Regions from separate parts of the Paenibacillus sp. GM2FR genome, predicted to be linked through region 2. Evidence: riboswitches for the same ligand, from Rfam matches in the RefSeq annotation. Region 2 holds a riboswitch; the other holds the start of a gene.
The links. A riboswitch is a leader RNA that binds a small molecule or an ion and turns the genes downstream of it on or off. The one in region 2 is predicted to bind cyclic di-AMP.
Positions count from the first base shown of each region.

Region 1: another riboswitch for cyclic di-AMP. It lies ahead of PAEVO_RS32950 (C40 family peptidase); the one in region 2 lies ahead of PAEVO_RS29250 (APC family permease).

Region 1 covers NZ_MKZM01000014.1:48,326-59,334, forward strand. The annotation lists gene PAEVO_RS32925 (heavy metal translocating P-type ATPase) at 1-713, shown strand, start outside; gene PAEVO_RS32930 (copper amine oxidase N-terminal domain-containing protein) at 896-2,065, shown strand; gene PAEVO_RS32935 (YwhD family protein) at 2,160-2,678, opposite strand; gene PAEVO_RS32940 (M1 family metallopeptidase) at 2,827-4,818, shown strand; gene PAEVO_RS32945 (hypothetical protein) at 4,830-5,657, shown strand; cyclic di-AMP (ydaO/yuaA leader) riboswitch at 6,006-6,145, shown strand; gene PAEVO_RS32950 (C40 family peptidase) at 6,149-6,622, shown strand; cyclic di-AMP (ydaO/yuaA leader) riboswitch at 7,015-7,154, shown strand; gene PAEVO_RS32955 (C40 family peptidase) at 7,160-7,633, shown strand; gene PAEVO_RS32960 (GNAT family N-acetyltransferase) at 7,771-8,271, shown strand; gene PAEVO_RS32965 (c-type cytochrome) at 8,433-8,789, shown strand; gene PAEVO_RS32970 (4a-hydroxytetrahydrobiopterin dehydratase) at 8,891-9,205, opposite strand; gene PAEVO_RS32975 (hypothetical protein) at 9,315-9,608, opposite strand; gene motA (flagellar motor stator protein MotA) at 9,800-10,600, shown strand; gene motB (flagellar motor protein MotB) at 10,584-11,009, shown strand, end outside.
Region 2 covers NZ_MKZM01000011.1:191,097-202,105, reverse strand. The annotation lists gene PAEVO_RS29255 (formate/nitrite transporter family protein) at 38-910, shown strand; gene PAEVO_RS29250 (APC family permease) at 1,052-2,878, opposite strand; cyclic di-AMP (ydaO/yuaA leader) riboswitch at 3,042-3,237, opposite strand; gene PAEVO_RS29245 (molybdopterin-containing oxidoreductase family protein) at 3,722-5,797, shown strand; gene PAEVO_RS29240 (MFS transporter) at 6,262-7,515, shown strand; gene PAEVO_RS29235 (sugar ABC transporter substrate-binding protein) at 7,965-9,218, shown strand; gene PAEVO_RS29230 (carbohydrate ABC transporter permease) at 9,330-10,235, shown strand; gene PAEVO_RS29225 (carbohydrate ABC transporter permease) at 10,288-11,009, shown strand, end outside.

The sequences.
Region 1 (11,009 bases), on a different contig from region 2:
TGTTCTGGGTCGGAAGCGAGGAAGTGCTGCAGCATGTGAACGGCCCGCAAGACCATATCAGCTCCGTGGAGGAAGACATCCGGAGAATGAAGGCCCAGGGTTATACGATCGTTGCTGCCGTAAGCGAGGATCGCGTATTAGGCCAATTCGGTCTTGCCGATGAGATCAGACCGGAGACGGCAACCGTCGTCAGCAAGCTTCATGAGGCCGGTATCACGGATACGGTCATGCTGACAGGCGACCACGAGCAGTCCGCACAGGCGATAGCGAAGCAATCCGGTGTATCTCGGGTATTCGCAAGTCTCCTGCCTGAACAGAAGGTTGCCAAGATCAAGGAGCTTTCTTCCCGCAAAAAAACCGGCATGGTTGGTGATGGCATTAACGATGCCCCTGCATTGGCCGCTGCCGATCTGGGCATCGCGATGGGGAAAGGGACGGATAGTGCCATTGAAACGGCCGACGTTGTATTGATGCAGGATCACCTTGGCAAGCTGCCAGGGGCCATCCAAACGGCAAGACGGGTCAATCAGATTATTAAGTGGAATATCGGGCTCTCCTTGTCGCTGAAAGCCATTGCTTTACTGCTTACGATCCCGGGATGGCTGACCCTGTGGATTGCAATCATATCGGACATGGGCGCAACCATTATCGTGACCTTGCTTGGTCTCACCATTCTGCTTGGCAAGGATCAGGAGCTAAAATCAGGATATTGATTTTACCGGAGCTTCGCCCTTTCAGGGCAGCTCCGGTTTTTTTAGTTCGTCCTTTGGCGCGCCAGCTCCAATCTCGCCATCGCATATCTCATTTTTTACATGATTTCGTGATTTAGGTGAAACATTTCCCATTATTTAGTCGTTTATATAGGCGGGAGTGAAAACCAGAAGGAGGAAATGATATGAAGTCCGTACAAATTATCAAATTAGCAGGTACCGCATCCATAGCCATGTCTTTATTGCTTACGTCCTCATCGCTCACAACGATTCCTGCCCATGCGGCAGCAGCCTCCACATCACAGAGCAAGGCAACATGGAGCACTCTGGATGTGAAACATAAACCTTATACGAATAAAGGCGTTGTATTCATTCCATTGAAGGAAGTTTCCGAACAGCTGCAGCTGCAGTTGACGATCCCCGGAAAAAAAGAGCTGTACATTAACAGCCCGACACAGTCTGTCCGCATTATCATCGGACAGTCGCGTGCAGTCAATGCCAAGGGGACCGCTCTAAAGCTCGAGGCGGCTCCGGTCGTGAAGAAAGGCGTGACTTATGTTCCCGCCAGTCTGATTACCAAAGCCTTCGGCATCCCTCTGAAGTATGACAGCAAATCCGGACTTAGAACGACCTTTGATTCTTGGTCAAAATACGCCTATGCTTCCACGGCCAATATGCTCTTCTGGGTAAATCGCGAGAATGGTATGCTGTCCATGGGTAAAGCCGGATCCACCCCAGCCCAAGTCGGCATGATCCCGGTGGAGGAAATCGATCAAGTCGGCTTAAGCGCACATCGCATCAACAGCAATACCTATGTCGTCGACTTGTCCAATTATTACGGCGAACCTCATATTCATGAGGGAAGATACCGGCTGCTCATTCAGGACAAGAAAATCCTGAAGCTATCCAAAACCAAACATTCCAATTTTGCCGGAATTAACTACAAACCGGACCAACTCAGCTACAAAGGCAATATTGCCATGATGAACGGCAGCACGCTGGAGCTGGTTCATCCGACGGGCAAAACGGTCAAAACTTATGACCTGGCCGCGCTCACGGGAGTAAAGGATCATTTTGTTGTAGAAGCGATCGAACAGGACTTCCTGCTCGTCCGACCATACACGAAGGCGACCCTGTATATCGTTCATCCGACAGGCAAGACAGCCGAGCTTATCTATCCTGAATTTCTGGACGAGGAAACCATCAAGGTCATTGAGGAAATGCCGCCGAACGAGGTGGGCTTCATTGGTGACGGTCTTACGTATATCGGATATGCCGGCGGCAAGCTGACGCTCCAATACAAAAATCCGTTTCTCGATCAAAAAGAAAAACTGACCTACGCTCTTCCATTCTAACCATACGCAATTACAAAAAGACCGGCAGGATTCGATCACGAATCCAACCGGTCTTTTCACTTGCGCATCTAGAACAATGCTTTCATTTATTGTATTATTCCTCGGTTCGAAGGGCTTCCTTAATTTCCTCTGGGGATGCATTCCACCATTCCTCGTTACGCGAAATCAGCAGCTCACGCAGCGCTCTCTTCTCCACGTCGCCAAGCCCATCCAGAATAATCTTGCGCTTCATCGCCGCATCCATTTTATTCACATGATCGGCGAGGATCTTCCAGCCGCGGCGGGCCTCGTGGTCAATCCACATTTCACAGGCGGTCATGCCTGCATAATGCTGTCCCTCCGCGGTACGATCTACAGCTACCCACACGATCCACACCTGGCGTCCGTTGGGTACTTCATCCCGGTTCATGCTGAAACGGATGCCCTTCTCCACCTTACTCTTGGCGTGCATGGCTCCAATGTCCACTCGGGCTTCGCCATTGTCGATAATGACGGGCGACAAACTGTTCAGATCGATGGAGCCTGATCCAAACCCCTTATGTTTACTCTTGCTATTAATAATATTCAAAGCAATCGGTTTCTTCGCACCCTGCTTCTGCTCTTCATTCTCCACTGCTGCCGACCTCCTATATCAGAGCCGATTCATACGTATCAGCTGCTAAATTGATAACCCATGTCCCAATAATTTTATTTTAACTAATAATCCCCCAAAAGCAAACATATACATGCACTAGATGCTTGTCAACGGGAGGTTGTTCGATATGGTCCCACCACGTGCCAAAGTCTTTCTATCATCCCTGCTTGCCATAGGTTTGCTTGCAGGATCGATGCCGATATTTCTGAATCCAGGGTCCTCAGCGTCTGCTCTTGCCCCAAATGCGGGCAAGCCCTCCGCCTCTGCCGTGGAGAAGGCCCCGCTCTCACCGCCTAAGGTGCAGCCTAATATTCCCGCTCCGGCCTTAAGCGACCGGCTGGTGGAATATCATATGGATGTTCGGTACGAGCCTGAGGAGAACAAGCTTAAGGGCAAACAGACACTCACTTGGACTCATCCAGGCAAAAAAAGCGTAAACGAGCTGTACTTTCATCTGTATCCCAATGCATTTGCTTCCAATGACACGACCTTTATGAAGGAATCGGGCGGCAGGCTTCGTTCCGATCCCATGCCAGACGACGGATACGGCTCCATGGCCATTACCAGCGTGAAAACAACCGAAGGACTGGCCCTGACCCATCGCCTTCAATTTGTTCAACCGGATGACGGCAACATCAAGGATCACAGCCTTGCCAAGCTCCGGCTGCCTAAACCCATCAAGAGCGGGGAGAGTGTTACCATTCACTTGGAGTTCGAGGTCGAACTTCCCAAAATATTTGCTCGCATGGGAACCACCGAGAATTTTATTATGGCCGGCCAATGGTTTCCTAAACTTTCGGTCTATGAACCCGCTGGTCTTCGCGGAAGAACAGAGGAAGGCTGGAATCTTCATCAATACCATGGCAACTCCGAATTCTATTCGAACTTCGGCATCTACAGCGTTCGCATCCGAGTGCCCGAAAATTACATTGTCGCGGCGACCGGATTCCCTACCAAGCCTGCCCAAAAATCAAACGGGGAAAAAATTTATCAATTCTATGCGGATGATGTGCATGATTTTGCCTGGTCGGCATCGCCAAACTTTGTCACGGCAGAAGAAGCATTCTCCGCACCAGGCGTACCGGGGGTCCGCATCAAGCTGTATCTCGATCCGGCCCATAAAGACTTAAAGGAGCGTTACTTTGATGCCGCCAAGTCGGCACTCGCTTCGTTTGGAAAATGGTACGGAACCTATCCGTATTCCACGTTGTCCATCGTCGTTCCGCCGGAATCGGGCAACGGGGCAGGCGGCATGGAATACCCGACGCTGGTCACGGCCTTCGGTGCCAAAAACGATTCGCCGGGATATGAGCTGGAGCGGACCGTCATTCATGAGATCGCCCATCAATATTTTTACGGAATGATCGCAAGTAATGAATTTGAGGAAGCGTGGCTGGACGAGGCCTTTGCAACCTATGCTGAAGAACGAGTGATGGAAAAAGAATACGGTATTACCTCCAATACGGCAGCTCAGGGAGCATCCATTACTTCCCCTGCACCGCTGAAGATGGAATCCTGGAAATACAGCTCCCACGAAAACTACGCACTGAATGTTTACACGAGGGGCAAGCTGGTGCTGCAAGGCATCGAACGGCAGGTCGGTCCGCAGATGATGGAGAAGATTCTTCATACGTATGCCCAGAAATACCGGTTCAAGCATCCGACCACGTCCGACTTCCAGAAAGTTGTAGAGCAAGTAAGCAAAACGTCCTGGCAGCCGTATTTTGACCAATATGTATATGGAAGCCAGATGGCGGATGTCGCCATCGACGTGATCAAAACCAAAAATAAAGGCACGGCGGAACATCCTCGTTATGAGTCTACGGTCAAGATTACGAGCAAGGACGGGGATATAACCAATGTGCCGATCGTGTTCGCCTTTGAGGATGGCAAAACGGTGGAGCGGACCTGGAGCGGCAAGGACGGCAAAGTTACTTACACCCTGGAGTACAGCACTCCGCTCGCCTGGGCCATGGTTGATCCCAAATACTCCATCGTCCTGGAGAACAAACACATCAATAACTATATGAAGGCAGGAATGGATCCGAAGGTGGTTACACGCTGGAATCTCAGTATTACCAAGCTTGTGGAGACGCTGTTCGGCAGCCTGTCATGGTGAGGGGGGAGCACATGAAAAGTTACGCAGGCCAAGGGTGGACCAGTGTTAAAGACCAGCTATACGTCTCGATTCTGCTCTTCTTATACCGTTTGCTGTGGGGATACTGCCTGTACCGACTCGTAAAATCGGCAGTCGTTCCCCTTCTGATGCGATATCCGGATTCTGCCCCTAACGAGCTCAGCCGTCTGTTATTCTTCTATGAGGGCGAGATGAGCCTAACCCTGAGCAGCACGGTCCACACCTACGGATGGCTTCTGGCCGGTTTGCTCCTGATCCGGATGGTTCTCACCCCGCTCATTCGGGCCGGCATCTTCTACAACCTTCACCAGGAAGCCAAGGGCGAGCGTGGTTTATTCTTCTTCACTGGCATGCGCAAACTGTGGAAACCTGTAACGCTATTCTATCTGATTGAGCTTATTCTCACCTTTGTGCCCGGTTACTGGCTTCTGCCCAAAATTCTTCCGATTCTGCTAAATGGGATTCAGGAGCCTGTTCTGCTCCTTCATGCACTGCCGTATGCCGTTGGCTGGTTCTTGTACGCCTATCTAATCCGCCTGTTATTGCTCTATATGCAGTTCGGGCGCACGGGAGACTTTGGTATGATCAGCTCTCTCCATGCGCTCTTCCGCCGCTTGGGCACGGCAGTGCTGTTATCCATCACCATCGGCGGATCCGCCTGTGTCATTCTGTTGCTCCTGAGCTCGGCTTCGCTCTTCTGGGCCGGGTTGATCGGCTTAATTATTCAGCAGGCCTCTTATTTTCTGAATGGACTTTTCCAAATTTGGGTAATTTCCGCTCAATATCATTTGTGGAGAGATTCCTCCTCATCGCATCCTTAATCGTTACAATTCGTTACCCTGAAATGATGAAACATGCTCGCGAATAAGCTGTAATCCGAAGTGACACGTTTCTATCCGGGTCTTGATTTTACAAAGAATAAGAGTTCATTTATCCTCTATATTACAAATTTCTGAGCGCCAAATTACAAAAAAACCTGTTTCCCCAAGATGGGGACAGGTTTTTTTGTTTAAAAATGATCTTTCCTCGTTTGCCAAATTGTTAATACTCTGCTAAAATAACGAATATGTTAGTAACAACTTTGTCATCTTTACTGTAACTTTTTGTTGGAACGATGTAAATTCGTTATCTATGTTGGAACGTCAGACGTCAATGAATGGGTTCATCAACATTTTAAGGAGCCGAATTCCCATAACGATATGGGAAGCGGGGGATCCGTTTTGGGTGAATTGATCTCGCAAGAGAGGGATCATAGGGGACCTTCAACCGAACCCTTAAGCTAACCTCGCAGGCAATGGAAGGAGCTTTTGTTTTGAAAAAGAAGTTAACGGCTGTTTCTCTAGGCCTCGCACTCGCACTCACATTAGGGACCGGAAGCGCTTTCGCCGATTCCAAATTAAATACTGCAATCAAACCAGCCATTGGTGTCTCTTATAAAACAGGCGGAACCACAACGAATGGTTTTGACTGCTCCGGATTCACCAGCTATGTTTACAAGAAGCTTGGCCTTAGCCTGCCGCGTACATCTGCAGCTCAATACAAAGTAGGTACGGCAGTATCCAAGAGCAACCTGAAAGCTGGCGATCTCGTGTTCTTCAACACATCCGGTAGAGGTGTATCTCATGTGGGTATATATGTTGGGAGCGGCAAATTCGCTCATTCCTCATCTTCGCGTGGTGTCATTATCAGTCCGCTAAGCCAGAGCTATTATGCCAACCGATATGTAGGCGCTAAGAGAATTATGAGTCAAAATACGTACAAATCTGTAGCTGTGAACTACAATTAATGTTGGAACTTTATTGATTTACTCTTACAAGAAAGCCCTGGGCTTATGAGATTGTGCCGATCTCATCCAGCGGCTTTTTTCTTTTGTTTATTCTGTCTATACCTTTATAACGTTCAGGACAACGGAAAAGTTCCCGCTTTTCGAAAAAAAATGAAATTTATTCTACAAGTTCACTTCACTTCGCCATGTCTTCACATCTTCTACCCTTTATATACCCTTCTCTCCCTTCATTAAACACCCATTTTGGAAAAATATTGATTTTATCCGATGCTTCGACGGCTAATGCTATTGAAAAATAGCGAAATTCACCAAGAAATAATTGCCAATCTCGCTTGCTGTCTGATAGAATGGACGCAGTAACAACTTTGTCATTAATGTAAGTGCTTTAATCATAGATTGCTATGCCGAATTCCCGGCCGAACGGGAAGCGGGGGAACCAACCCACGGGTGAATTGATCTTGCCGTCAAGAGATCATAGGGAACCTTCAACCGAACCCTCAAGCTAACCTCGCAGGCAACGAAAAGGAGCTTTCCATGCTGAAGAAAACATTATCGACAGCAGCCCTGAGTATCACGCTGTTGTTCACTTTGGGCGTTGGCAGCGTGTTTGCGGATCGTGCGCTGGATCACGAAATCGATAAGGTGCTAGGTACAAAATACAGCTACGGCGGCACGACCACGAGCGGATTTGACTGTTCCGGCTTCACCATGTATGTATATGCTAAACTCGGTCTGAAGCTACCGCATCAATCCGGCTCTCAATTCGACATGGGGACAAGTGTATCCCGTAAGGAGCTGCGCGCTGGCGATTTAGTGTTTTTCAACACATCGGGCCAGGGCATCTCCCACGTCGGCATTTATGTCGGCGATGACAAATTTGCCCATGCCTCCTCCAACCGCGGCGTGGTAATTAACCGCCTTTCAGAGGAGTACTATGATCAGCGATACGTGGGTGCGAAGCGTATTATGAGCAATGATAAGTATGAAGAGTCAACCGGTGAAACATCCTAAGTTATAGAGGCTAATCATCCTATACATACTGCTTGCCCGTTAAAGGAGCCCTTACCTCTCTTTGACGGGCTTTTTGATGTGACTTGAATATTCGTAAAATGGTTATTATTCATGCATACGATAGGAGGATTTCGCAAATGGATGCAACACCGATTTCATTTCACACTGTAATCATGCGTGAAGAGCACGCGGAAGAAATATGCGCCTGGACCTATCCTCCTCCCTATAATATCTATGGCTTTCTTCCCTGGGAGCAGATGAAAGGGCTTGAGGTGGAGTTTGGCGATCCGGACATTCGCCAGAGGCAGTACATCTCGATTCTGGATGAATGGGAGGCCCTTTGGGGGTTTGCCCAACTGTTTCCGATGCATGAGGTTACACGAATCGGACTTGGCATGCGGCCTGATTGGTGCGGGCGTGGAATGGGTAAACGGTTTATGCAGACGATTGTCCGGGAAGCCAGGCGGAGGCGCCCTGCCGACGAAATTGACCTGGAGGTGTTGACCTGGAATGAGCGTGCGATTCGCGCTTATCAAAGGGCGGGCTTTCACATCACCGATACGTACGAGCGGCTTACGCCAACGGGTAACGCCCTTTTCCATTGTATGGTGTATGAGCCCCCGGCAAATGAGGAATAGTAATCTTTGTCTATATGAAAAAGCACAATTTTGTGTACTTTTTATGAAGCCACGCCGTATAGTTGCTTTTTTTGTCACAACTGGCTATGCTGTCTATGGATGTTGGTTTATAATGGAGACAAGTGCAAAAGTGCAGTATACATAGAAGGGACGATATGACGATGCAAAAATGGATCATGAGCGGATTGTTCTTCGTCGCATGTGCGTTGGCTATTGCGCTGATGTTTACGCTCCCAGGTAAGGAACAGGTAGCTCAGGAAGAGAAGCCGACCATGCCGGAAGTGACTCTCGATGCTGCCGCAGCGGAAGCTACACTGAAAGCAAGCTGCATTAGCTGTCACGGCGACCAACTTCAAGGCGGCGCTGGACCGGCTTTGAATCAAGTGGGCGGACACATGGATGCGGACGCGATCTTCAACGTTGTAACCAAAGGTCGTAAGGGAATGCCTTCCTTTAAAGATCAACTTAAGCCTGATGAAATCGCAAACATCGCGCTGTACCTTGCTGAGAAAAAATAAATCAGCTTATACGCAAAACACGCCTGCACCTGGAGTTCTTCCTGGGGCAAGCGTGTTTTTACATATTCGGGACCTCCGAGGGGACTTACCGTCTTCCCCTTCTATTGTGCCGCCTTGCCATCCTTCGAACGACTCTTCTCATAGGCTTCGTTAAACTGCTGCGCTTCCTTAATATCCACAGCCGTGATGCCACCGTCGTCCCAAGAAGTGAGACGAAGTGTAACGACTTTATAATCTATGGTGATGTAGGGGTGATGTCCGAAAGCTTCCGAAATAGCTGCCACTTCATCAACAAAAGCGATTCCCTTCATGAAGGAGGAGAAGGTATACTTCCGTACGATCCATCTCCCTTGTTCAAATTCCCAACCCTCAAGCTTTTCCAGATGAGCCTCTACTTCTTGCTGCGTATAAAGCATCTTTTATCTTCCTCCCCGAAAAAAACCTATCTTAAAGCCGACTGACACGTAATATGGGCTATCTGTCATCTATTCTATTCTGCCCTGTATCTGTTGATAACTGGAGTGATTACACAAGGGCCACAAAAGCCAACTCTTCTTCACCGATCAAAATATGTATTCGATGGTTCGTCTGATCATGCATGACCACGCCGCTGCCAACGTTAATCACCGGCTCTGTGCCCAGCGCATAAAACAAATCCTCTGCCAGCGCCTCATGAACCTCATTTTGCTCGGCTTCACCCAGATTGCCCCAATCCTCAGCTTCCATTTCAAAGAAGACATAGCTGTCGGAAATTCGCCCGACCGCCTCGGTTAGTTCTGCCAGAATTTCGCCATAATCCCTTCCGTGCTTAACGCCCATCTTAATCACTCCTTTCCTTGCCGTACTTAGCTTCGTTTCCCTTCCTTCCATTATACCGGAAATTACAACTAAAAAAAAAAGCCCGACCTGACGATAAATAGGATAACGCCCCACATAAGGGGCCCGGTTCTCCATGAGAGCCGTTCTGACGAATGGATTCGTTATTTTATTTCTCACGGATGAGGTGTGGTATGGAAATTTCAACAATTATAGGCTTAATAATCGGTATCGTCGCGGTACTGGTGGGCATGATCCTGAAAGGTGCCTCCCTTCTCGCTTTGTATAATCCGGCAGCCTATCTAATCATTCTTGGCGGTACGGCAGCAACTTTATTCATCGGATTTCCGCTAGTCGAGCTGAAAAAGATTCCGAAGCTGGTCAAAATGACCTTCGTGAAACAGAATCTGATGGACAAAACGGATATGATCAAGCTGTTTATGGAATGGGCTTCGATCACACGCCGTGAAGGACTGCTGGCTCTGGAAACCAAAGTCGATGAGATTGATGACAGCTTCCTGCGTAATGGGATGCGCATGATCATTGACGGCAACGATCAGGAATTCGTACGTGATGTATTAATGGAAGATATTAATGCCACCGAAGAGCGCCATCGTTCCGGCTCATTGATCTTCTCCCAGGCCGGTATGTATGCACCTTCCCTCGGGGTACTTGGAGCCGTTATCGGTTTGATCGCTGCACTATCCCACATGGAAGATATGGGCGAACTCGCCCATGCCATCGGGGCTGCGTTTATCGCTACCCTGCTCGGTATCTTCACCGGTTATGTCATCTGTCACCCGATTGCGAATAAACTCAAGCGTCTATCCAAACGCGAGGTTGAAATCCGCCTGATGATGGTAGAAGGCCTGCTGTCCATTCAATCCGGTGTATCCACCATTGCAATCAATCAAAAGCTCTCCGTGTTCCTGACACCGTCCGAACGGGCTGAGCTCAGCGAGAGGGAGGCTGGTGCTAGTGAGCAAAAAGACTAGACACGAGCCGCATGAGGAGCATGCCGACGAATCCTGGCTTCTTCCTTACGCAGACCTACTGACCTTGCTTCTGGCCCTGTTCCTGGTGCTGTACGCCATGAGCGCGACGGATGCACGCAAATTTCAAGAAATGAGCGAAGCCTTCAGCGTTGCTCTTACCGGCGGAACCGGGGTGCTGGACTACAGCAAAACGGAATCCAGCGATGATCCGCCTAATATTAAGGATCATAAAGCGACATCACCTTCCGTTCCCGCAACAACACCTGACCAACGACGTGCAGAACTGATGCGTCAGGAGCAACAGGATCTGGAGAAGCTGAAGAAGCAGCTCGATAATTATATTAAGAATAACGGTTTAACCTCGGAGCTCAGCACCAAGTTGAACCACTCCCAGCTTGTCATTACGATA
Region 2 (11,009 bases):
TTTCAGGACGGAATGCGGGAGAAATGGGGGAGCGGCCATGGCCTATTACAAACCTGATCGCATTGCGGAGATCACCGTGGAGAACGGGGTGAAAAAAGCGCATAACTCCGTCATGAACGTTATGATATTAGGATTTTTGGCGGGGGCTTTTATCGCGCTCGGCTTTTTGCTGGATATTCGCGTGATTGCCGGAGCGTCTGAGGCTTGGGGAGGCATTGCCGGTTTTATAGGCGCGGCGATATTCCCTGTCGGACTGATTCTTGTATTGCTAGCGGGCGGAGAGCTGCTGACGGGCAACATGATGGCCGTGTCCCTGGCCAGATTCAAGAAGCGGATTTCCACGAAGGACATGATGCGGAATTTAGCTCTTGTCACGATAAGCAATATGGCAGGGGCACTGTTCGTCGCTTATTTCTTCGGCCATGTGACCGGTCTGACGGGCAGCGGCGTTTATTTGGAGAAGCTGGTGGATATGGCGGGTCATAAGCTCGACGACAGCTTCCTGCAAGCATTCTTGTCGGGCATCGGTTGTAACTGGCTCGTAGCGCTCGCCGTGTGGCTGTCCTACGGATCCGACCAGATGAGCGGCAAAATTCTCGGAATCTGGTTTCCAACGATGGCGTTTGTAGCCATCGGCTTTCAGCACGTGGTGGCCAACATGTTCCTCATTCCGGCAGCGATATTTGAGGGATATTACAGCTGGGGTGATTATCTGGTAAACTTCATTCCGGTTTGGCTGGGCAATTTTGTCGGAGGTGCGCTGTTTGTGGGAGCTGCCTACGGGTCCGTGTATTTGAAGAAGGATGATAAAGCTGAGGTCATCCCTCGCGGCGAACAAGATAAGGCGCTGCCGTCTGCGCCGGCTACCGGTACTGCTCAACAGGTTCACTCCGCGCAGAATGTTTCGTAATACCGAAGCCTGGTAAGCCAAGGTGGAGGAAAAAAGCTGAGATCGTCACGCACCCTTAAGGATAGGGATCGGATGATCGCAGCTTTTTTAACGTTGTTGGCGAGTGGATTCCTTGTATAAGTCGCAGAAGGAATAAACCCGCTATTTTTTTAAATGGTAAGGTACCGTGGTGATAATCACATCTCTCCGATAGAGTAAATGTGCGCGAATGAGCAAGCTGGACTGATTGTGCAGGAAGTTATGCCAGCCCTTCTTGGGGATGAACTGCGGGATGACAACGGTAACCTGGTAGTCGGATTCGCTAGCCTTCCGCTGCACGGTATCGATGAATTTGGTCAGCGGCTGAATGATGCTCCGATAAGGCGAATGCAGGGTCACCAGCCGGATGTCCGGCTGCCATTTCTTCCATTTTTCCTGGAAGGCCGCCTCGTCCTCCCGTTCGAACGGCACGTACACCGCGATAATTTGGCCTGCTCCCAGCGATTTGGCATAATTCAGCGAGTTCTCCACCACATGGGTGATTCCCGCCACAGGCAGAATAATAACATTTCCCTCAATCGGCTTAACAGGCTCACAGGTCGTAATTCGCAGCTGGTCTGCTACGGCCTCGTAATGTTTATGGATTCGGGTGAAGATCCAAATGATCAGCGGCAGGAAAATCAAGACGGTCCACACTTGGGCGAATTTCGTGAAAAAGAAAATCATCGTCACGATAAAGCTGATGCATGCGCCGGTGGTATTTATGATCAGTTTGACAATCCATCCTTCGGGCTTTTCCCGAATCCACTTCACCATCATCCCCGTTTGGGAGAGGGTAAAAGGGATAAACACGCCGACGGCATACAGCGGAATCAGATGCTCGGTTTTGCCTTCGAAAGCGAGCAGCAACAGAATCGAGAGAAAACCCAGTATGATGATTCCGTTTGAATATCCCAGACGGTCTCCCCGGACGGTGAACATTCGGGGAATGAATTTATCCTTCGCCAGATTTACGGCAAGCAGCGGGAAAGCGGAATATCCCGTGTTGGCGGCCAGAATCAGAATGAGGGCCGTTGTTCCTTGGATGAAGTAATACAGAAAGTTTCGTCCGAAGGTATGCTCGGCAATCTGGGAAACGACAGTGACTTGCTCGCTGGGGCTAACCCCATAGTAATAGGCCAGGAATACGATGCCCGAAAATAACAGGGCCAGCAAGGATCCCATCGCCACCAAGGTTTTGGCCGCATTATTCGGAGCAGGATCTTTGAAATTCGGGATGGCGTTGGAAATGGCCTCAACGCCGGTCAGGGCAGAGCTGCCCGAGGCGAATGCCCGCAGGAGCAGGAATAAGCTTAGCCCGGCGACAGGCGTGCCGATCGGCGTATGCAGATCCGGAGATGCATGGCCTGTAGCAATGTTGAATACTCCGACGCCAATCAGGATAAACAACGCGAGTACAAACAAGTAAACCGGATAGGCCAATATGGAGGCCGACTCCGTAACCCCTCTTAAATTGAGTACGGTCAAACACAGAACGAACACGATGGAGATGGGCAGATTATAGGCGTGCAATTCCGGAAAAGCCGACGTGATCGCGTCCGTCCCCGCCGATACGCTGACCGCAACCGTCAGGATATAGTCGACCAGCAGGGAGCCGCCGGCAACCAGTCCCGGATACATGCCTAAATTTCGTTTGGAAACCACGTAGGCTCCGCCGCCATGCGGATATGAGAAAATAATCTGTCTGTACGATAGGATAAGTGCCAGCAATAAGACCAGGACCCCGACGGCAATCGGTATGGAATACCAATAGGCAGCTGCGCCAACGGTCATCAAGACGATCAGAATTTGTTCAGGTCCATAAGCCACGGACGACAAGGCGTCGGATGAAAGGATGGCCAGCGCTTTGGTTTTGTTCAGCTTTTGCTCGCCCAATTCCGTTGATTTAAGCGGTCTTCCAATGAGGAATCGCTTGATTGAAGATAACATGGTTTTTCACCGCCGATTAAGATTACGTTCATGATGGAAGCTGACTGAATGGACTTCAATCGGTGTGTTTCATAGGCTGGACATACGAACGGTCACCATTCCTATGCTGGATTTTGGCAAACAAAAAACACAGGTTAGAACCCTGTGTTTGATCACAAGTTCACAACCCTCCCAATCAACGCTGACGAGGTTAGCTGTCGGATTCGGGCGGTGAGAGTCGCCCTACCTGATAATAGTCGCGGCGTACGTTCGCGCTGCATCAGGATTCACCCCATAGTATGGTTGACAGATCCTATAGGTATCCATCCATACGTGTGGTTCCCCCGCTTTCCAAATTGGAAATTAAGCGAATATCATGTGAATATGAAGAATGATATCGAAGCTGAATAGTATATTACGCCTGCTCAAATCTTTTGTAAAACACCCTCCAACGAAAAATTAAGCAGAATTATTTATAAAAAATGACAGATAAGCGCTTACATAATTATGTGGCTTTGACAGGCTTTGTTTTTTGCAGGTTTGCTACAGAAATCATGACTTTCTATGATATGTAAGTTGCAGGTAGCTCGAATGTGATGCGATAGAACGCCAATTCAAACAAATTCGCCATGCCGGTCTCGGGGGAGGAGACATTGGCATGGCGAATTTTTTGGGAGTGGTCCATGATTCGGCAAGGAAGAGAAAGGGTCTGGGTTCCTCTTCGTTGCTCTTGATAGGAATATACCCGGAGTGAAGTAGAGTGAATCACCCGCTGCAGAAAAAAATGTAAGACTTTACTGGAGCCCTGATTTTCTTTTAAGATAAGGGGATATGATTCAGCGTGTACAAGGGGGAATGAACGAAATGACTCAAGCGATGATACATCAGGAAAATGGCGTGTTTCCGGCGGTATGTCCGTTGGATTGTCCCGATACTTGCGGCCTGCTGCTGCATAAAGAGAACGGAAAAATCGTGAAGGTTACCGGCAATCCGGATCATCCGATTACGCAGGGAGCCATCTGTAATAAAGTCCGCAATATGGCACATCGGGTGTATCATCCGGAGCGCGTGCTTTATCCGCTGCGGAGGGTAGGGCCCAAGGGCGAGGGGGCTTTCGAGCGAATCAGCTGGGATGAAGCGATTCAAGAGATTACCGGGCGCTACAAGAAGCTGATCGAGGAGCATGGCTCTGAGAGCATCCTGCCTTACAGCTTCTACGGCAACATGGGGATATTGAGCGTGGACGGCATGGATCGGAGATTCTTCAACAGGCTGGGCGCCAGCCGCCTGAAGCAGTCGATCTGCAATTCCGCAGGCAATGAGGGTTGGAAATCCGTCATGGGGTTTAATGGAGGAACCGTCCCGGAGGATACCGTTCATGCCGATGTCATCATCGTCTGGGGCGGCAACATCGTCAGCACCAATATGCACCAGGTCGTGCTGGCGGAGAAAGCGCGCAAGGCCGGTGCCAAGGTCGTTGTGATCGATGTTCATAAGAACCAAACGGGGCAATGGGCGGATTGGTTCATTCCGCTGTTTCCGGGCACGGATGCGGCACTTGCCGTCGGTCTCATGCACATCATGTTCCGTGACGGGATGGTGAACGAGGAGTTCCTCCGGCAGTATACGCACGGGCATGAAGCCTTGCGTGAGCATGTCAAAGACTATACGCCGGAGCATGTATCCTCCATTACCGGCATCCCAGCAGGGGATATCGAGAAGCTGGCCGAACTGTACGGTCGGGCGGATACTTCCTATATTCATATCGGTAACGGTCTTCAGCATCACGACAATGGCGGCTTGACGGTGCGCAGCATCGCTGCGCTTCCCGCGTTGACCGGACAATGGCTGAAGCGGGGCGGAGGGGCTGCCAAGTCGAATGGCGGCTACAACAGCATGGATAGCGATGCATTGGAGCGTCCGGATCTCCGGCCGAATCCGAATGCCCGGACCATTAACATGAACCGGATCGGCGAGGCGCTTGCCATGACCGAACAGCCGATTAAGTCGGTTTTTGTCTATTGCAGCAATCCGCTGGTGGTCGCTCCTGACACCGGGCGGGTACGCGAAGGGTTTGCAAGGGAGGATCTGTTTACCGTCGTACATGATCTGTTCATGACGGATACAGCCAAGTATGCGGATATCGTGCTTCCGGCAACCTCCTCATTTGAGAATACGGATCTGTTCGCTTCTTACTGGCATCAGTACATCCAGCTGCAGGAGCCGGTCATTCCGGCGCTCGGGGAGAGCAAGAGCAACGTGGAGCTGTTCTCCTTGCTGGGCCGGGCCATGGGTTTCACCGACACTGCCTTCCGCGAGACGGAAGAGGAGATGATGGCAAGAGCGCTCGACTTCCCGGACAACCCTTATCTGAACGGCGTCACGCTGGACAAGCTAAAGGAACACCGCCATGTGAAGCTTGACATGACACCGCTTGAAGCATATCTGGATCGTTTGCCGACGCCATCGGGCCGGATTGAGCTTTACTCCGCGCAGTTGGAGCAAGCAGGTCTTCCGCCTCTTCCAACCTACGTGCCTTTGAAGGAAGGATATGACGGCGTAAGGCGCGGTCGCGGGCACAAATACCCGCTCATGTTCATTTCGCCGCCGAACCACAACTTCCTGAATTCGACCTTTGCGAATGTGGATAAGCACCAGAAGCTGGAGAAGGAGCCTGCCTTGCAGATCCATCCGGAGGATGCAGAGGAACGCGGTGTAGAGGACGGCGACATGGTTACGGTGTATAACGACCGCGGTACTTACGAAGTCCGGGCCAAGGTGACGGATAAAATGCTGCCTGGCACCGTGGTCAGCCAAGGCTTGTGGTGGGAAGGGGAAGGCAGGAAGCAGCGCGCCAATACCCTTACGCCCGACAGGTTGTCGGATATGGGCGAAGGCGCTACCTTCTTCTCAACGGTGGTAGAGGTGAAGCGACATTAATGCTTGATATACCTCGACGAGCTGCCCTTCTTCCGAATGTGTTTAAAAGAAGGGGCTCGTTGCTTGCAGCCGGCAAATGGAGTGAGCGCCCGAGATTCGTTAGAGAAGGGCCGATATGGCAGCAGCGGCCCGGCATTCGCTGTTATGGTAAAGCGTCAATGAGTGTGCTTGCTAACAATGGATCTATCAAGCGATACTAGGATTTGGGCGATAAGAAATGACAAGCAATGTTCATTCTTACAGAATTATTGGAGCATCAAAAAGATGGCGTTCGCCTCTTTATTCAAGAAGAATTAGAAAAAGCCCGCATGGGCTTTTTTTTAACATATTAGAATTTATAAAGTTTTTTGGGGTCCCCGCAAAGTATTTGGAATAAGCATCGGAGCGTAGGCTCCACTTTGTGGGGCTATTTTAGGTTATATGCGTAAATATACTGCTAACGAGGCTGCTGGGAGATAATAAACATGAAATGGTTGGAGCAGTACCCTAAGGAAGTAAAAGGTTTTCTTGTTGCAAGTCTCGTTGCCTCTGCAGGCGGGTCCTTGATGTGGCCGCTGACAACGATGTATGTATTCGATGAACTGGGACGCAGCATGAAGGATGCAGGCTTTGTCATTCTGATTCAGTCGATGGGGGGGATCGCCGGTCAACTCCTTGGCGGCGCTCTGTATCACCGGGTCGGGGTGAAAAAGCTCATTGTGGGCTCGCTGCTGCTGAATGCCCTCGGGTTGTTCACCCTTCCGTTCATCAATGGACTTTGGGGTTTGTTCATCGCGATGATGGGTTTCATCGGATTCTGTAACGCGGTATCGATGCCGGCCATTCAGGCATTTATCGGCTTCCGGTTTGCCGATCGGCGGGGAGAACTGTTTAATGTCATCTATGTCGCCAATAATATCGGCGTAGCCTTGGGAACGGCCATGAGCGGTTTCCTGGCGGAGATATCCTATCATTTAAGTTTTATCTTAAACGGTGTCACGTCCTTCGGATTTGCGATTTTCTTCCTGTCCTACTTGACGAAGCTGGGGGGAACGGGCGTATCGCAAGAAGCCCATCATCCGCAGCCTAAGAGTCCGCTGCCGGCGGGCCCCGGGGCTTGGGCATTGCTCGGGAACACCCGAATCTATCTCTTTATGGGATTGGGTTCGCTCTTCCTGTGGTTTGGTAATTCCATCTGGAACACAGGGGTGTCTCCATTTATCATCTCGGAGGGAATGTCCAAGACGGCATACGGTTATTTATGGACGCTGAACGGGATCTTGATTTTTGCCGCGCAGCCGGTCACGAATGCCATTAAGCGCTGGGCGGCCCGTACAGAGAGCAGTCAGATGACGGCAAGCGCTTTGTTCTATCTGGCAGCTTATGTTGTCATCGTGACGGTGCACAGTTATCCAGGCATGATCCTCGCAATGGTGCTGGCCACATTGGGCGAGATGTTGATTTCGCCTGCGATCCCGGCTTTTATCTCGGATCGCGCAGGGCAAGCCGCTCCGTTCTATATCGGCGTGACAGGCGGCTTGGGTGCCGCGGGCCGGGTGATTGGGCCATATGCGATGGGAACGATGTATGACGGCGGCGGGTTGACGCCGGTGGCATGGTTGGCTGCAGGTGTTGCCGTGTTGTCATTTCTGTCATTTGCGGTACATGCCCGGCTTAGTAAGCACATCCCGCTGCATCATGACGGTCATGACAAGAATGCAGGTCACCTTAACGCCTAGCCCAAGTTTTTAAAAGCTGAAATAATTCCAGGATATAGGATGAAGCAGCAGGCCTACTTCGGAGCTTGCTGCTTTTTTGTCCGCGGTTCAAGCCTTACACCCCTTGTCAAAGAAACGCCTTACAAAAAAAATAAAAAGGATATTGAAATCGCTCTCAGAGGGAGCTATAATGAACTTGTCGAAACGTTTCAAAACAGAATGCGTTTTTTGAAGATATCAAGCAAGCAATTTTTTTATTATGAATACACAAGAGCATGTTTATCCCTAGGATGACCATGGAAAGGTGCTTTATAGGGGGAATGAAGAGACAGTAGGATTATAGAAACAACCTTTATCCGGCGTCTTTATTTTTTCGAATAAAATCGAAACGTTTCGAAGTAAGTGCTTTCAATTCGGTTTTGTATTACGTTTCGCATGGTGGTAAACATTAAAAACGGGGTGAATGTAGAATGAGAAAAAAATCAATATTGTGGACGTTGGCAGCATTGCTGGTGTTCTCCGTCGTATTAGCCGGATGCTCGGGCGGGTCTGAGAAAGCAGACGGAGGTAGCGAAGGCGGCGGAGGCAAGAAGGAACTAAAAGTTTGGCTGATGGGTGACACATCTGACGAAACCTTGATTAAGCAATATGAAGAGAAGAATCCAGGCGTTAAGGTAAGCGTTCAATTGATTCCTTGGGGCAGTGCCCATGACAAGCTGCTTACAGCGGTTGCATCCAAAAGCGGCCCGGACGTCGTGCAGATGGGAACAACCTGGATTCCAGAATTTGCTCAGGCTGGAGCTTTGCTCGATCTGACGCCGTATCTTGAACAGTATCCAAACTTGAAGCAGGAAAATTATTTTGACGGTGCTGTGCAAACCATGAGTTATGATGACAAGGTTGTCAGCATCCCATGGTATGTGGAAACGCGCGTACTGTTCTACCGTACGGACATTTTGGCTGAAGTAGGCTATCCGGAAGGTCCTAAGACTTGGGATGAAATGAAGGATGCCGGCAAGAAACTGGCAGCTAGAGGAGACGGCAATTACGCTATTACCGTTGATGCTAAAGACATGAACTATCTGTCCATGTTTGCTTGGCAGAATGGAAGCGATATGATCGATGAGAACCGGACCCCGCATTTTAACGAGCCGGAATTCATGGGAGCCATGGAATACCTGAAGAGCTTCTACGATACGGGTATGACGCCGCTTGCCAGCGATTTGGATCTGTTTGCCGCATTTAAAGACGGGCAATTCCCGATGTTTATCAGCGGTCCTTGGATGATTCAGGGCGTTAAAGACAAAGCGCCTGAGATTGAAGGCAAATGGGCTACGACGACACTTCCAGCTAAAGAAAACAATGCATCGTTCCTCGGCGGAGCGAACATGTCGGTATTCAACACAACCGAAAATGCAGATGAAGCCGTTAAATTCATATCCTTCATGAGTGAAAAAGAATCGCAGCTGACCAACTATGATGTGGCCAAAAACCTGCCTGCTGTTAAGAGTGCATGGGAAGACCAACGCTTTGAAGATCCGATTTTTGCTACCTTCGGAAAACAGCTCGAAAGCGCTAAGCCTGTTCCGTTCATTAAGGAGTGGGATGCTATCTCCCAAGAAGCCATTGCGGCATTTGAGAAAATTACCTTTGGCGGAGCTGACATCAAAGCAGAAATGGATCTGTTGAATCAGAAAGCTACTGAAATTCTAAACAAAAAATAAAGAGTGCGTCTTAACGCAGCCCGGCTTGTTTCTCCGAAGGATGAAACAAGCCTGACTGCTTCCAAAGAGCGTTATTCTCTAATTGAGGAAACCCACACTTGCAGGAGGTGAATGACATTGCAGAACTTTATCAAGCGCTTTAACCAATATAAGTATCCTTATATGTTTATTGCGCCCGCACTGGTCCTGCTTCTGACGTTTTCAATCATTCCGATCATCATTGCGCTTGTCATCAGCTTCACGGATATTGACCTTGCTGGTCTCGCTAATTATTCAAACATTGAAGGCGTTGGCTTCGATAATTTTATGAATGTATTTAAAGATCCGGTCTTTCTGAAATCCATGTTTAACACCATGTTCTATGTTATTATCGGAGTTCCGCTTGTCGTAATGCTTGCCATGGGCGCTGCATTGCTACTTAACTATGGCACGGGATGGTTGTTTAAGACATTCCGCGTCGTGTATTATATGCCTTCCATTACGAATATTGTAGCGGTCGCGGTTGTTTGGGGTTACTTGTATAACAGCCACTATGGCCTCTTTAACCATATATTGTCCTGGTTCGGGGTTCCGGCTCAGCAGTGGCTGACAGATCCGGCACTAGCCAAGCTATCGCTGATTCTGCTGGCCGTATGGAAATCCATCGGACTCAATATGATCATTTTCCTTGCTGCGCTGCAGGGCATTCCACGCTCCTATTATGAAGCAGCGGAGATCGATGGTGCGAGCAAGTGGAAGAAACTGTTGTATATCACGGTTCCGCTGCTTAGCTTTGCGACTTTCTTTGTCACCATTACGACGCTGATCGGCTGGATTCAATTCTTCGAAGAGCCGCTGGTTATGACCAAGGGCGGACCGCTTAATTCCACGATGTCGATGGCTCTCTTTATTTATAACAATGGCTTCCAGCTGAGCAATTTTGGTTATGCGGCTGCAGGATCGTTTGTGCTCTTCATCATCATTATCGCTGTAACGGTCGTACAATTCGCAGTCAAGAAGAAAGATGTCGAATATTAAGGTTCAGGTTCAAGGTAATGTTTTCGTATCGTAACTGAAGGAGGCTCAGGGTATGGCAGCTAAAAGAATTGAGAAAACAGTCATGACGGTGCTGCTCATTGCAGGGGGACTGCTGATGATGATTCCGTTTATATGGATGATCACGTCCTCATTCAAGCCGGAAAATGAATTTACGGCGGTTCCGCCGACGTTATTACCGAAAGAATTTACGATTGAAAATTATGTGGATTTATTTACGAAGCTGGACTTTATCGTATACCTGAAAAATACGCTTATCATTGTGTTCTGGTCTTTTGTCGGTCTGTTCCTCAATGCGCTTGCAGGATATGCATTCGCTAAATACGAGTTCCCCGGCAATAAGAAGCTTTTCTATCTGGTGCTGGCAACGATGATGATTCCGGGGCAAGTTACCATGATCCCTGTATATCTGCTGATCAATGCAATGGGCTTGACCAACACGATGGCAGGCATTGTGCTGCCTGGCTTGGTCGGGGCTTTCGGTATTTTTCTATTCCGACAGTTTATGTCCACCATCCCAACGGATCTGATTGAAGCATCGAGGCTTGATGGAGCAGGGGAACTGCGGATCTTCTTCCAACTGATCGTTCCGATCACGAAACCCGTGTTTGCTGTACAGGGAATCTTGGCGTTCATTGGCGCCTGGAACAGCTTCCTGTGGCCTCTCATTATGGCAAACGATCAAAAGCTTTATACGCTTTCGGTGGGTCTGCAGCTTCTGAAAGGGCAGCACGGATCTGATTTCGGCCTCCAGAT